5 linked regions of the Thermofilum uzonense genome follow. The main gene of each other region encodes a partner of the protein of the gene in region 3 in a complex. Links are inferred from orthologs where the notes say so. Each region holds a gene or a part of one and is shown on either strand. Other genes may lie near its edges. The genes, in order: rpsJ, MA03_RS05870, MA03_RS08165, MA03_RS00225 and MA03_RS00185.

Region 1 (2,809 bases), 390 kb from region 3 along the record:
AATTCGAGACAAAGAAGTACTTCTTCACGCTTATCGACGCTCCTGGACACCGCGACTTCGTCAAGAACATGATTACTGGAGCAAGCCAGGCTGATGCTGCAATTCTGGTCGTGTCTGCTAAGGAGGGTGAGTTCGAGGCCGGTATAAGTCCGGCTGGTCAGACGCGAGAGCACATTTTCCTCGCCAAGACAATGGGTGTCGACCAGCTCGTGGTAGCCATAAACAAGATGGATACTGTGAATTATAGCCAGCAGAGATACGAGGATATCAAGAACCAGCTCTCAAGGCTACTGAGAATGGTCGGCTATAAGCTTGAAGAGATACACTTTGTACCAATCTCCGCTTGGGAAGGAGTCAACATAGTTAAACGCTCACCCGAGAAAACTCCATGGTACAACGGTCCCTCCCTCTACGAGGCTCTAGACACCTTTAAAGAGCCTCCACGACCCATCGACAAGCCACTAAGAATTCCAATCCAGGACGTCTACTCCATCAAAGGCGTTGGAACAGTTCCTGTAGGCAGGGTTGAGACAGGCGTTCTCAGGGTCGGCGACAAGATAATAATAAACCCGCCAAAGGCTGTGGGAGAAGTAAAATCCATCGAGACACACCACACTCCTATTCAGGAAGCAATACCCGGCGACAACATAGGCTTTAACGTGAAGGGTGTCGAGAAGAGTCAGATCAGGCGCGGCGATGTTGTCGGTCCCACAACTAACCCACCCACAGTAGTGGACGAGTTTATAGGACGTATCTTCGTATTGTTCCACCCGACGGCGATAGCGGCAGGCTATACCCCGGTACTACACGTTCACACCGCAACGGTTCCTGTGACCTTTGAGGAACTACTCCAGAAACTAGATCCCAGGACAGGTAGCGTCGCAGAGGAGAAACCTCAGTACATCAAACAAGGCGACTCAGCTATCGTAAGGTTTAAGCCTAGAAAGCCAGTGGTCGTCGAGAAATACTCTGATTTCCCGCCATTGGGCAGGTTTGCGGTACGCGACTCTGGCAGAACTATAGCGGCTGGAGTAGTCATAGACGTTAAAAAGGCTGAAGGATACTAGTAGCCGTCTTTTAGAGATAAAATTTTTATACTATACAGCCTTCACCTTTTTGCCTGTGATGCTGTATGCCAACCAAGGTTCGCATCCGTCTCTCAAGCACATCTGTCGAAGACCTAAACGCAGTATGCAAAGATATAGTTGAGATAGCCAAGAGAACAGGCGTTAAGATCCGTGGCCCTATCCCCCTGCCCGTCCAGGTAGCAAGAGTCGTCACAAGACGCGCACCCTCAGGTCAAGGATATGAAACCTTCGATAGGTTTGAGCTCAGAATACATAAAAGGCTCATAGACATGGATGCCGATGAGAGGGCAACCCGCCTGCTACTTCGAACCCGTGTGCCACCAACGGTGCGTGTAGAAATCGAGGTCGTGTAAAGAGAAGCTTCTAAAACGCCATTATCGTTAATACTCGTTGACATTCTTCAATTCTAAAAGCAAAAACTTGTAACCCTGGCTATTTTTCTAGATGAGTCCTTAATCAGATGGAAAGTAAAATTTATCAGAAACATATGTCTAGCCTTCACGAGGGCCCGTAGCGCAGTCAGGAAGCGCGGCGGCCACGCTCCAGGAGCGCCGCAGTCCTAGGCTTTCCCAGAGAAAGCCGCAGGTCCCGGGTTCGATTCCCGGCGGGCCCGCTTAACAAAATCCGTCTTTCATCTCCTATGGGCGCCATGTTTTATATCGGGGAGTAGCTCCGTAAACTTGTGGGAAAAGCTAGAGCCTATTTAAGGTTAACGAGAATCGAACACGGCGTCATGACCGGCCTTGCGGTCATGGCAGGATTCTTAGCTGTCAAGTGGTGTCTGTGTGAGGCGTTGATAATCGCTTTTCTAAGCTCTGTAATGGTTGAAGCCTCTCTCTTCGCCTTTAATGATATCTTTAATATGGAAGAGGACAGGATAAATTCGCCTGATAGGCCCCTCGTCACAGGAGAGGTGTCAAAAGACGAAGCCGTAATTATTGCAATCCTACTAGCATTTTCCTCAATAATCCTCGCCTCACTCCTGGGTAAAGCACCCATGCTCCTTTTAATCATGGCGTTATCTCTCGGTAATCTTTACAACGCGTATTTGAAGAGGTTTTCAATAATCGGTAATATCACTGTCGCAGGGTTAACGGCGAGCAGTTTCCTTTACGGATCGCTGGCAACCGGCCTCGATGTACCCGAGAAGACGATATTATTCTTTATGATAGCATTTTTAGCAAATGTAGGAAGGGAGGTTGTTAAAGGTGTCAGGGATCTTGAGGGCGATGTGAGGGTGAACATATGCACTCTAGCGTGTGAGATAGGATCAGAAAAAGCAGGAAAAGTTGCATCGGTCTTCATGCTTCTCGCTGTTGCACTAAGTTTTGCAGCCATAAGTTACTTCGCGAACAAACTGTTCTTCACAGCGCTAATATCTCTGACAGACATTATTTTCATCCATGGTGCTTACCTTATGCTGAAGGAGCCAACCCCCTCCAATGCCGGCAAGCTGAGAAACACTACTCTAATCGGCATGCTTATAGCCCTGGCATCCTTCGTGATACCCTAGGTAGCTGGAAAAGACAAAAATAAATAAGCGGGCCTGGTGTAGCAGTTATGCCTGAAGGAAGATTTACTATATTAGAGAAATTGGTATCCGAGAATAACCTTGCATGGCTCCTACTAGTAATCTCAGTTTTAATCGCATCAGGACTAGTCTTCATCTTGGCGGAGCGACCACCCTTCTCTCTGGGCACCTACATAATCTATCCTGGGAC
Region 2 (2,923 bases), 400 kb from region 3 along the record:
GGCTCCTACGCGTATCTAGATTTAGGGAATAACCAGAGGTTATACCTCCTTGTTCCCGCACCCACCCCGCAGGGGTTAAACGCGACACTCTACAGGATGATCTTCACTAGGAACTATAAACAACAGCTCTTCATCTTCGACTCCTTCCTAGGTCAGCTCCAAGGCTATAACGGTCCACACTACTTATTATCCCCTCTAAAACACTTTGAGCTCGTATATGTCTCGGAACCCAACGGCTGGGTAAAAGTCTTTAAAGTAAAAGGTTAATTTCGCTTATCGAGAAGAATCTCCAGCTTCATTTTTCTCCTATAATCTCCATAAGGGTCTTCAGGCGAAAACTTAGCTGGGTGAGCGGCCCTCAGTTCCCCTCCACAGTACGGACACTTATCAGAACGCAATGTGTACATCCCGCACTGTGAACACTTGTGTAAAAGTGTATGCTTTCCCACCTCTTATTCACCTTTTAATCTTTCAAACGAGAAGCTACAGCCGTGGGTTTTCGCGCCCTGTTCAATAGCTTTTAGAATATCTGATGATATTTTCTCACCATCCTTATAATTCAACGCCTCGACATCTAACTTATACCTGGGAGCTCCCAGTGTATAAAACCTTACAGAGGTATTCGATGGCAGCTTCACGCTTCTTTCCCAAGATGTTAAAATATCTTTCAACGCTTTAACCCCACCCTCCAGGCACTGAAGATTAATGATAAAGCTGAGCTTCACCCGTGGGAGTCTAATGTTTTGACGGGCTATCTCCGCGACAACTTCGGCCCATTTTTTCTCAACGTTGGCCTCTAAGAGAGCCTCTTCGCCCCTCAGACTAGCTTCTTCGAGTCCTTTAAAAATCTCTCCATAATAGTCTTCAAGCGGCCAGCCAACCTTCTCGTAAGCCTCGTCGAGGGTCTTACGTAGCTTTTTAGCTGCAAGCTCGAGAATCTTTTCAGCCCTCTGTGCCCTCTTCCACTCTATAAGTTTCTCTTTTCTTTCTCCATCTGAGACTCTCTTTAACGATAAGTCAACCAGCTTTCTTGAGGGATCTACACGTATAACCTTGAACACAGCCTTCTGTCCCACCCTTAAAACATCTCTTATATTCCTAAACCAGCTATGGCTAGCCTCTCCAAGCGGGACATAGGCCCTCAATCCCCCGTACTCGTCCAAAGCTACAAAGGCTCCATGCTCGTGAATCTCCTTTACAGTAGCCACAACCAATTCATTGAGGCTAGGAACCTCTTCTCTACGTCTAACCACAGTCTATCGCCGGAGAGAATAAGTTTAGTGACAGATATTTTTTGCCTCTCAAGCCTGTCGCGAGAAAGTTTGAAAAAAGAGGACATCTACAGGAGAATTAGCTTAATGGGCGACTATTCTTAAAAGGATCAGTGTTTCTCCACGATAATGTCTGGTTACGTCAAGAATTCCACGATTTCCGCTATTATTAGAGCTTTGCCCCCTCTAGGCTGTACAAGAACCCTGCCACACTTGAAACACTTAGCTGTAAGGGAGGAGTGACTGAACACTACCTGGACGTTACCACAGTCGGGACAGCGAACCTTTACGAACCTGCTCCTAGGCTTTGGAACGAGCTGCTCCACCTCAACCATATCACTTCACCTTCTCTACTATTTCCAGTTTCTTCAGCCTAATGCCTTCCTTGTGATAGGTATATCCACAGACCTTACACTTAAGCTTCAACACCTGTTTCTTCGTAACCTTTGCAGTCCTCTTCTGCTCAGGCTTCCTCTTAGACCCATAACCCCTCTGCTTCCTTAGATACCTCCGCTGACCCTCAGCCAACGTTCTCCTCTTTCCAGCCTTATAAAGCGTAACCTCGTGCTCTGTATGTGTCTTACACTTTGGACAATAGGTCCTTATCACTGCAGGAACCTTCATTCCAACCCCCACGCTGCACTTTCAACCCTACACGCATAATTTAAGCTTTTCCAGCCTGCATAGACGCATGCATCTAGAATGACTGAATACTTTTGCCTAAACCGCTAACCTCGCCTTGGAAAAGGTTTATAGGCGAGGCCTAGAGCATGGGTCTCTAGGTGGATACATGGAGTTCTGCCCTAAATGCGGGGGGCTAATGCTACCAGCCGTTGTGGACGGCAGGAAAGTATTAAAGTGTAGAAGCTGCGGATATGTTAAGGAGAGCAATAATCCTGGAAACGCGTACCGTCTCGAGGAAAAAGTTCAACGACACCCCCTCGACAAGATCACCGTCTTGGATGTGAACGTGTCTACACTCCCAGTGGTGCCCTTCAAGTGTGAGAACTGCGGCAACGACAAAGCCTACGTGTACGAGGTTCAGACAAGGGCTGGCGACGAGCCAGCGACAAGGTTCTACATATGCACTAAGTGCAGGAAGGTATACCGCGAATACGCCTGAAGAGGAGATCCCACGTTATTCTTGACGCCAACCTTAATGATAGTTTTATATTCAGTATCCAACTTCTTTAAACGAGGGTCAAAAATGGTCAGGTTCACCTTCCCGGATGCCCGCGAATGGAGGTATATTCTTGAAAGCCTTTCAACAATAGTCGACGAGGCAAACTTCCTTGCATCTCCAGACGGGTTACGCCTCAGAGCTCTAGACCCAGGCAGAGTAGCGATGGTTGACCTCTTCATGCCAGCCGGGCTCTTCGAGGAATACTCCGTGGACTCGGAGACTAAGATTGGCGTTGTACTCGACGACATCAACAAGGTCTTAAAGAGGGCTAAGTCCGACGACAAGCTCGTATTCGAGGTCGGCGAGGGCAGGCTCACAATAATTCTACAAGGCAGGGCCGAGCGGAGGTTCAGGTTCCCCCTCCTCGACATTGCAGGCCAAGAACTACCCTCTCCCAAGCTCAACTTCACGGTTGCAGCCAAGATGCTCAGCGACACCTTCAGGGATGCGCTCAAGGACGCGTCTCTGG
Region 3 (2,933 bases):
AGGAGTTTCTTACCAATGCTATGAGCATTCTTAGTGAGTATGATGTAGCTGTCATTTCGCCAGCATTTTCCATAATACCTGTAGAGCTCGACGGCTTCTATCCCTTGTCTCAATACGAGGCGAGCAGGCTCGTGTTCGAAGAGGCAAAGGATGAAATCCTTGCGGACGTGGTTTGGTTTATCTTAAACAAGGCTTACCGGGGGGTTGTTCTCGCATATTATTCTCTTCCAAGCAAATTCGTGAGAAAAATGGGGAACAAGTTAAGAGACGAGGGGGTCATTTTTATGGAGGTAAGCCTTCCCAGCTATGAAAAAGCTTTGAGTGAACATGAGAGAACTTCAAAGAAGATACTAGATGCAGTGGCCATCCTTAAAGGGATGATTACACGTGATAGACAGGAGGCTCTCTCTCCTTAACCATCTCTCTCATTTTCCTCTCAACTTCCTCTAACTCTCTCTCAAGCATTGTGCCCTCCTCGATCAACTCATCAACCGTTACGCTATAGCCATAAATCTCGTTGAACATCCGTAGAGCCTCGGCGGCTGCCTTGGGATCAGGTCTGTCCGGGGCTGCGTATGGCAGTATCGCTACTGCCGGTACACCCTCAGCTTCAAACACTGAAAGAAGAATTGCTAGGGGGCCAACCACCCCTAAGCCCTCCTCGATGAGTTTAAGCTTACCGGTTTCGAATAATTCCCTCCGCTCGTTATAGAACGCCGTGGTCGGTGCTAAGCGAATCTTGTCATCCTCCTTAAAACGATGGTCGAGTCCTCCAAATAGTATAGCCTCTCGCACTCCAACCTCGAGTGCGAACTCTGCTAGGCTCAAAGTGACTATGGAGGCATCCTTTTGACTTAGCGGGACGTTCGGCAAGAAATACAGGGTGTCACCGGTAAGGTAGAACTCATAGGGAGTCTTGACCCCCTTCTTTATCGATACAAATGGCTGCATGTAGGGTGAAAAAACGTATCCTACTCTCTCCGCATTGGTTTTTTCGACTAGGTGCCTCACTGATATCCATCCAACGTGGCCTATTCCGTGAAACCCAGCTACGAGATAGTGAGGTTGAACATCCCTGTTTAAGAGTATTTTAATCCTTCCCTTTTCAACGACCCTCATAATAGACCCATAACATTAGGCATTACGAGTAAATAAACTTGTGTTCAAACGGTAGCGAAAAACTAAAAAGGCTCGTAGAGTAGGGAGATAGGGTATAGGTCATGGGAATATACCACGGTAACGACTTGAGAAAGATAAGCGGAGGGCTTAAAAGTAGGCATGTAAAGGTTAAGAGAAAATACCTTACCGGTCGATACCCACTTAACCCTACGGTCGGCAATAGGACTGAAGTTAAAGTAATCCGTGCTCGCGGAGGAAACTATAAGGTTAGAGTGAAAGTTGCAGCAGAGGCTAACGTATATATTCCAAGCCAAAAGAAGACTATTCGCGTAAAAATTTTGAAGGTTCTGGACAATCCCTCCAACAGGAACCTTGCTAGGAGGGGAGTTATAACTCGGGGAGCAGTTATTCAAACGGAAGCCGGTAAAGCCGTTGTGACCTCGCGTCCAGGACAGGATGGCGTTGTGAATGCTGTTCTTGTGGAGTCTTCATGAAGAAAAGAGAAGGCAAGATAATCTGGACCGTATACTTTGATTCTCTAAAACCCCGGGATAAGGGGCGCCGCGTCCCTAAAGTTTTATCTGTCGAAAAGCCTCGCGTAGATGAACTGGTGTTAGCAGCTAAAAACGCCGGCTATACTGACGTCTTAATAGAGAGCGATAAAAAATTCCCGGCTTTCTGGTATGAGAGCGAGGGAAGAATTATCGTGAGGACGGCAGACCGGAAAAGTGTTGTTTTAAAAAAGATAGCTGTCGAGTTGGTTAAGCTAAGGAGGGAGCCTAAGAAGAAATAGCCTCAGTTATCTTTTTACGCACAACCTCTGCGACTATTTTTCCGTCGATTTTACCCCTAACCTTCTCCATGACTATTCCCATGATTGGGCTAAAAGCCTTTTCCTTTTTCTCCATTATCAACTGCTTCCTCTCAGATATAATCTCATCCACCAAACGCTCAAGCTCCTGCAATGTTAGACCTCGTAGAGACAGCTTCTCAATCACGTCCTCCACACTAGACTCAGGGTTCTCGGCTAGTGCTCTTAAGACTTCCGGTATTGCCTCCTTCGCTAGCTTGTTCTCGGCAACCGCCTTTAAAACCTTCTTTATGTGCTCCTCTTCTAACACTTCGACGTTAACTCCCTCTCGTCTCAGGCTTTTCAAAGTATTCGTGAGCAGGGTAGCAGCTATAACTGGCTGTACGCCCGTCTCCTGTACTAGCTCTTCAAAGAAGAAAAGGTACTCTGAGCTGAAAAGCTGCTGGGCCAACACGTCTGAGAGACCATAGTGTTTCTTTAATCTCTTTAAGGTTTCCTCAGGTGGCTCCGGAAGCTCTCCTTTAAGTTTTTCTATCAACTGTGACGATATTACGATAGGTCTAATATCTGTTTCCGGGTACATCCTTGCTTTACCAGGCCTAGGCCGCATAAACCGTGTGGTTCCGTCAGTGTTTGCCGCCCTCGTCTCCTCTGGTACTCCGGAGAAAGCTTCCAATACTCTCTTGTAAACAGCTTCAAGTGCTTTCAAGGCTTTTTCTCTCTCGTCAAATACCAGCACGAAGGCATCGTTTTCTCCTAGACTGAGAACCTCCGAGAGGATTTTAACTTCCTCCTCCGAGATGCCATAACCCGGAAGCTCGTCGCTGTGAAATATCCCTCCAACCCTCGCCCAGTAGCGAGCCCTGTCAGCCAACTCCGTACCAAACCTTCTACCCGGCTGTATCTCCTTTCCAAGGATGCCCTTGAACCCCTTGAGCTTCAAGGCCAGGGCAACACCGCCCTTTTCCAGGGCACTTCTCGCCACCTTAGACTTTGTTTTTTC
Region 4 (2,748 bases), 1.5 Mb from region 3 along the record:
TGAACATGAGCTTCCAGGTCAAAGCGCTTTCTGGACACGACGCGCGTAGTACGTTTATATCTCCTGGGAACTCGACAAGTACGAGTTCATTAGAATTTTCTAGAGAGTGTCTTATGGGGATCCTGCATCCCCTTTCAGCCTTTGACTCCAGGGCCAATGTTGCCTCATCCTTTATATCATCAAAACTTGGAGGTTTATCACGACCATTGAGACGGTCCTCAACTCGCTTGCTTAGAACCCACCATTCAACCTTGAATCTGTCAGTTGGAAGCCCAGTATTCAACTCATCCCGAATCTCCCCATAATAGTTTTCGTGGAATTGTCTAGAGATAACCCCTAGCTTACCGAAATTAAACCTTGCATTTAAGCCTTGATGCGGGTCGTACGTCCAAACAACGAGTCTATAACCTCTTCTAATACTCCAGTCTCGCTGGCTTAGTTTAATCATGAGAGCAACATCTTTACCCCTGTACTCTCTCCTGACTCCAAGCATATGGGAGTATAAATAGTAGCCATAATCAAGGGAATAACCAATAAACCCTACCGCGAATCCTATTACTCTCCCGTTCAGAATTGCAACCTCTAGGAAGCCACCGTTATCCATTATCGCTTTCATGACATGTACAGGTAGCGTTTCACCGTAGTCTTGCATACCCCAGGCTTCCCGCATAACTTCTCGGATCTCTGATAATTGTTCAAAATTCTCAGGAGCAGTAAAGAGAACATCTTTCAGCTTCATGAATTTTTCCGTTATGTACTCTCTAATTCCTCTATTAATAGTTACTCGGCTCCTTTACAGGCGAAGCTTTTATATTCACATGAGCTTTTTAGCATCATGAGCCGGGGTGGCCGAGTGGACCAAGGCGGCGGACACAATCGTGCCGCAATTGAGCCTTTGCAGGAAATCCGTTGCCCGCAAGGGCGCCCGGGTTCAAATCCCGGCCCCGGCGCCAACATATCTCTGCGAAAAAGATATTTATTGGGTTTTTCTTTAGGCTTCAGGCAATATGTCTAGCGAGTTTCAATATATAGTGAGAATAGCGGGAGTAGACTTACCAGGCGACAAAGCCTTAGCGTATGCTTTGGCTGAGATAAAGGGAATCGGCGTCAATACAGCTTACGTTATTCTAAGGAAGCTAGGCTACGATCCGCATAGACTGTTGGGGACGTTGACGGAGGAAGATGTGGAAAAAATATCTACGGCTTTGAGGAACATTGAGTCTCTTGGCTTGCCATCCTGGATTCTCAATAGACGCAAAGAGCCTGCAACGGGGGCTGACAAGCACCTAATAACCTCTGACCTCTTATTAGCTGTGCGTGGAGACATTGAAAATGAGAAAAAGATCAAAAGCTACAGGGGTGTCAGACACATGTACGGACTTAAAGTTAGAGGGCAGAGAACCAGGACAACAGGCCGTACAGGCCTCACCTTAGGCGTTAAGAGGGGTGCCGCAAAACAACAGGAAGCTAAAAAAGGTGGTTAAATGGGAGATCCCAAGAAATCTCGTAGAAAATGGCAAGGTCCGGGTCATCCCTGGAGGAAAGATGTTCTAGAAGAGGAAATGAGACTTCTAGGAGAGTATGGCCTAAGGAATAAACGCGAATTATGGATTGCGGAGTCCCTCCTTAGGGATATAAGAGCCAGGGCTAGAAGGCTTTTAGCCTTACCAGAAGAAGAAAGGTTACCTCTGGAGAAGCCTCTTGTTTCCAGGCTATACAAGCTCGGTATCCTCCCGAGTGAACAATCCACTCTGGACGAGATTTTAAGCCTTACAGTTCGTCAAATTCTTGAACGAAGGCTACAAACCATTGTTTATAGGAAAGGACTTGCTTCAAGCATGTATCACGCCAGACAACTCATCACTCATGGACATATCGCAATAGGAGGCAGACGTGTTAATAGCCCTGGCTATCTCGTCCAAAGGCACGAGGAGGATCTCGTAGGATATTACCCGTTGTCTCCTCTTGTAAAGGCTTCTCAAGTTGCAGAAAAGGGTGAGTGAATATGGCAGAGGAAGCTAAACCGAAAGAACAGCAACAAAAGGAGGCAAAGGCTAAGAGCGACGTAGGGATAGCATGGATATATGCAAGCTACAATAACACTATTATCCATATAACGGACATCTCTGGCGCCGAGACTATTGCCATAGCATCAGGTGGACAAATAGCAAAAGCGGATCGCGACAAACCTTCTCCCTGGGCGGCCATGCAAGCCGCCGTTAAAGCTGCAAAAATAGCTCTTGACAAGGGAATTAGGGTGGTACACGTTAAGGTCAAAGCCCCAGGAGGCTACGGTGCAAAGACTCCTGGTCCGGGAGCTGGACCTGCTATAAGAGCTCTCGTTAGAGCTGGACTCATGGTTGATCGCATCGAGGATGTCACTCCACTACCCACGGACTCTATAAGAAAGCCTGGAGGCCGCAGAGGTCGAAGAGTATAAGCCGGATCAGACCGGAAACCTTCTCTTCATTTTTCCGAGCTGCAATGGGTCATCATTTCAATTTCTTTATTGAGTCAACCCTTTAGAATTTTTTGTAAGATTTTATAAATCACATACTAATATTGCTTCAACTGATAAGCAATAAGCACACGCTATATTTTTTATCTGGGATTAACCCTAATTTCATAGAATAAACTAGGTGGGTATATATTGCCTTGGATTGGACTAGAATCCTCATGTTCCTCAGAGGGGGTCGAAAGTCTACTAAAAGAGTATGGATACACTGTTGCAAGAAAGTTTGCTATTGA
Region 5 (2,839 bases), 1.5 Mb from region 3 along the record:
TCCCAGGAGGACCATAGAGAAGCGCAGCCTTTCGAGAAGGAGATCCCCTAACCCACGAGTTAATCCAGGCTATATACTCTTTTTTCGCCTCCTCATTGCCCACTACGTCAACTATCCTCTTAGGCCTGTATTTTTCAACCCAGGGTAGTTGTCGAGAAGAAGACATTACTTTCCTCCCGATCCCTTACCTTGAGAGTAAAGTGCAAGCTTCGAGAGCAACGCCATTAGCTGTATCTCGTCATCAGCCCCCTCCACGATGCGATAATTGGCCTCGGCGACAAGTGCTATGAGTTCAGCCATCGTGGCGTTGTCCGGCTTGATGGTTTTTCCAAGTGAGAAAATATCACGATGTATGTATCTCACTATATCTAAGCCTGAAAGCCCATAATTGTACAGTAGAACCCTTAGCTTTTCACGAGACGTTAGAAGGTCTCCTTTGAGTGCACTTTGAATCATCTCTTCAACCTCCTTAGGCCTAACCTTTCCAAGTGCTTCATAAACGACCTCGGCAGTGACATTCTTTGCTATTGCGCTAGCAGCCTGGAGGGTGTTTATAGCCTTTCGGAGGTCTCCCTGACTTTCCTCCCATATTACATCTAAAGCTTCCTCATCGACCTTAATCCCTTCCTTGGACGCGATAAATTTCAACCTATCGATGGCAGACCCTTTAGGCAGTGGCTGAAAACGGAAAACTGCACAGCGTGATTGGATCGGTTCTATTATCTTTGAAACATAATTCGCTATTAGAATGAATCTTGTATTACGGCTGAACAGCTCCATAGTTCTCCTCAAAGCCTGTTGGGCATCACTAGTCATATTGTCTGCCTCGTCCAGAATAACCAATTTAAACGGTATTTCTCCTATTGGAAGCGTTCTCGCATAATCCTTTATTCGACTTCTTATTACATCGATTCCCCTCTCGTCTGATGCGTTCAACTCTAGCGTGTTCTCCCGCCAATTCTCCCCATAAAGGTCATGCGCTAATGCCAATGCCGCGGTAGTCTTACCTGTACCAGGTGGACCACCGAATAAGAGATGCGGTAGGCTTTTAGTCTTGACGAATTCCTTTAAACGCTTAACGATCTCTTCTTGATCTACTATCTCATCCAAGGAGCGGGGTCTATACTTTTCAACCCATAACTCAGTGGAAGACATCTTAATACCCTTTATTTGAGGATAAACACGCAATTAAGCGTAGCGGACAAGAATATTCTAGCGTCTATCTGGAAGCCAACGCTATTCTCTCGATCTCTTCCTTCTTTCTAAGCGCATAACTGTTCGCATCTCCATAAGCGGCTGCTACAATCTCGTCGGCAAGACATTCCTCGATTGTTTTGGGATTGTTCATTGAGCATTGGCGAGCCCCTTCTGTTATAAACCTTAACGCCAAATCCACACGTCTTTGAGGAGAAACATCTACTGAAACATGGTATAAGATACCACCATAGATAACTCTTGTAGTCTCTTCGCGGGGGGAAGCATTTTCGATAGCCCAGACGAGAACCTGTATAGGATTCTTTCCAGTCTTTAGCTCAACGATCTGAAATGCCCTTTTCACGATATTAATTGCCAGCATTTTTTTCCCAGCGTTACGGCCGGGCCGCATCATCTCGTTTATCAAACGCTCTACGATCGACACATTAGCCTTGCCAAACCTTTTCTTGGCGTGACGCCCCTCGGAGTGAGGAATAAGAACAGGCTTCAATGAGATATACCTTCGAAGACTTTGATCCCTTATCTCGACTTCCTGTAAACTCCACTTCCCAAAGACTTTGATCTCCTCACCGCTGAGTGTCTTTAGAGTAGCTTCACCACTTCCCTCTGACATACTTCGATCACCTTGCAGAAACTCTTAATAAATATTTCTTTTTACAGCAACACCTAGCCCTTAACAACTGCTATTGGAACCATTCGTACAACTTTCTTTGCTATTCCCACAGCATCTGCCACGAGCACGACTCGATCCACATCTTTGTATGCGTCTGGAGCCTCCTCAGCCACAACCGCAAGACTGGCAGCTCTTACCACTATCCCCCTGTTTTCGAGCTCGTTTTTTATTTCCTGCCCGCGCACGCTTCGGCGCGCCTCAGCCCTGCTCTGCATACGGCCTGCCCCATGCGGTGAAGACCCGAAAGTCATCTCCATAGCCTTGGTTGTACCCACCAGAATGTAGCTGGCGGTCCCCATCGATCCAGGTATAAGCACGGGCTGACCGATCGATTTATAGTCTGCAGGTATCTCAGGGTGCCCCGGCGGAAAAGCCCTGGTCGCCCCTTTTCTATGCACGTAGACCTTCACTCTCTTTCCATCCACTACGTGTTCTTCCAACTTCGCAATGTTATGAGCTACGTCATAAATTATTCTTAGACCTAGTGCATCAGGGTCTCTCTTAAACACTGAGCGAAAACTCTCGCGAACCTGGTGAGTAATTATTTGTCTATTCGTCCATGCAAAATTGGCAGCTGCCTTCATCGCAGAGAAATATCTTTGGGCTTCATCGCTGGTGGCAGGAACGGACACTAACTCCCGGTCTGGGAGAGGAAGCTTATACTTGGGGATAAGCCTCTCCATAATCTTGAGGTAATCGCTGGCAACTTGGTGTCCTAATCCCCTGCTACCGGTGTGTATCATGACTGTTATTTGGCCCTCTCGCTCTATCCCTAAAACCTTGGCGATATCAGGGTCGTAGATCTTATCGACCTTTTGTACCTCTAGGAAATGATTACCGCTTCCTAGAGTTCCAAGTTGGTTCCTGCCTCTTTGTTTGGCTTCCCGTGAAACAGCATTTGCATCGGCTCCTTCCATATGGCCCCGCTCTTCTATATGTAATGGATCGTCT

What was found.
Region 1: MA03_RS08165 (region 3) and rpsJ share a complex: the UniProt entries of both Methanocaldococcus jannaschii proteins name them as parts of the 30S ribosomal subunit. The link is inferred for Thermofilum uzonense from one-to-one orthologs.
Region 2: MA03_RS08165 (region 3) and MA03_RS05870 share a complex: the UniProt entries of both Methanocaldococcus jannaschii proteins name them as parts of the 30S ribosomal subunit. The link is inferred for Thermofilum uzonense from one-to-one orthologs.
Region 4: MA03_RS08165 (region 3) and MA03_RS00225 share a complex: the UniProt entries of both Methanocaldococcus jannaschii proteins name them as parts of the 30S ribosomal subunit. The link is inferred for Thermofilum uzonense from one-to-one orthologs.
Region 5: MA03_RS08165 (region 3) and MA03_RS00185 share a complex: the UniProt entries of both Methanocaldococcus jannaschii proteins name them as parts of the 30S ribosomal subunit. The link is inferred for Thermofilum uzonense from one-to-one orthologs.

The regions. Positions count from the first base shown.
Region 1 is NZ_CP009961.1:1,151,228-1,154,036, reverse strand. Bases 3-2,786 are described here. They hold rpsJ (30S ribosomal protein S10), read left to right. Parts: upstream 3-1,132; coding sequence 1,133-1,441; downstream 1,442-2,786. Other genes in these bases: MA03_RS05895 (hypothetical protein), read left to right, coding at 2,649-2,786; MA03_RS05900 (UbiA family prenyltransferase), read left to right, coding at 1,771-2,601; tuf (translation elongation factor EF-1 subunit alpha), read left to right, coding at 3-1,067. In the rest of the region: more of tuf, read left to right, coding at 1-2; more of MA03_RS05895, read left to right, coding at 2,787-2,809. UniProt on the Methanocaldococcus jannaschii protein: Involved in the binding of tRNA to the ribosomes.
Region 2 is NZ_CP009961.1:1,144,645-1,147,567, reverse strand. Bases 8-2,905 are described here. They hold MA03_RS05870 (30S ribosomal protein S27e), read right to left. Parts: upstream 1,607-2,905; coding sequence 1,409-1,606; downstream 8-1,408. Other genes in these bases: pcn (proliferating cell nuclear antigen (pcna)), read left to right, coding at 2,479-2,905; MA03_RS05860 (transcription factor S), read left to right, coding at 2,062-2,394; MA03_RS05865 (50S ribosomal protein L44e), read right to left, coding at 1,608-1,895; MA03_RS05875 (translation initiation factor IF-2 subunit alpha), read right to left, coding at 453-1,253; MA03_RS08720 (RNA-protein complex protein Nop10), read right to left, coding at 264-449. Also shown: more of MA03_RS05880, read left to right, coding at 1-7; more of pcn, read left to right, coding at 2,906-2,923.
Region 3 is NZ_CP009961.1:1,544,059-1,546,991, reverse strand. The notes cover bases 9-2,916. They hold MA03_RS08165 (30S ribosomal protein S8e), read left to right. Parts: upstream 9-1,220; coding sequence 1,221-1,613; downstream 1,614-2,916. Other genes in these bases: gatE (Glu-tRNA(Gln) amidotransferase subunit GatE), read right to left, coding at 1,899-2,916; MA03_RS08160 (signal recognition particle subunit SRP19/SEC65 family protein), read left to right, coding at 1,610-1,912; MA03_RS08170 (proteasome assembly chaperone family protein), read right to left, coding at 382-1,119; tgtA (tRNA guanosine(15) transglycosylase TgtA), read left to right, coding at 9-416. Also shown: more of tgtA, read left to right, coding at 1-8; more of gatE, read right to left, coding at 2,917-2,933.
Region 4 is NZ_CP009961.1:36,592-39,339, forward strand. What follows is about bases 23-2,745. They hold MA03_RS00225 (30S ribosomal protein S13), read left to right. Parts: upstream 23-1,007; coding sequence 1,008-1,484; downstream 1,485-2,745. Other genes in these bases: MA03_RS00215 (GNAT family N-acetyltransferase), read right to left, coding at 23-739; MA03_RS00230 (30S ribosomal protein S4), read left to right, coding at 1,485-2,003; MA03_RS00235 (30S ribosomal protein S11), read left to right, coding at 2,006-2,440; MA03_RS00240 (hypothetical protein), read left to right, coding at 2,651-2,745. Also shown: more of MA03_RS00215, read right to left, coding at 1-22; more of MA03_RS00240, read left to right, coding at 2,746-2,748. UniProt on the Methanocaldococcus jannaschii protein: Located at the top of the head of the 30S subunit, it contacts several helices of the 16S rRNA.
Region 5 is NZ_CP009961.1:29,611-32,449, reverse strand. Bases 25-2,838 are described here. They hold MA03_RS00185 (30S ribosomal protein S7), read right to left. Parts: upstream 1,829-2,838; coding sequence 1,220-1,828; downstream 25-1,219. Other genes in these bases: MA03_RS00180 (RtcB family protein), read right to left, coding at 1,882-2,838; MA03_RS00190 (replication factor C small subunit), read right to left, coding at 166-1,155; MA03_RS00195 (replication factor C large subunit), read right to left, coding at 25-166. Also shown: more of MA03_RS00195, read right to left, coding at 1-24; more of MA03_RS00180, read right to left, coding at 2,839-2,839. UniProt on the Methanocaldococcus jannaschii protein: One of the primary rRNA binding proteins, it binds directly to 16S rRNA where it nucleates assembly of the head domain of the 30S subunit. Is located at the subunit interface close to the decoding center.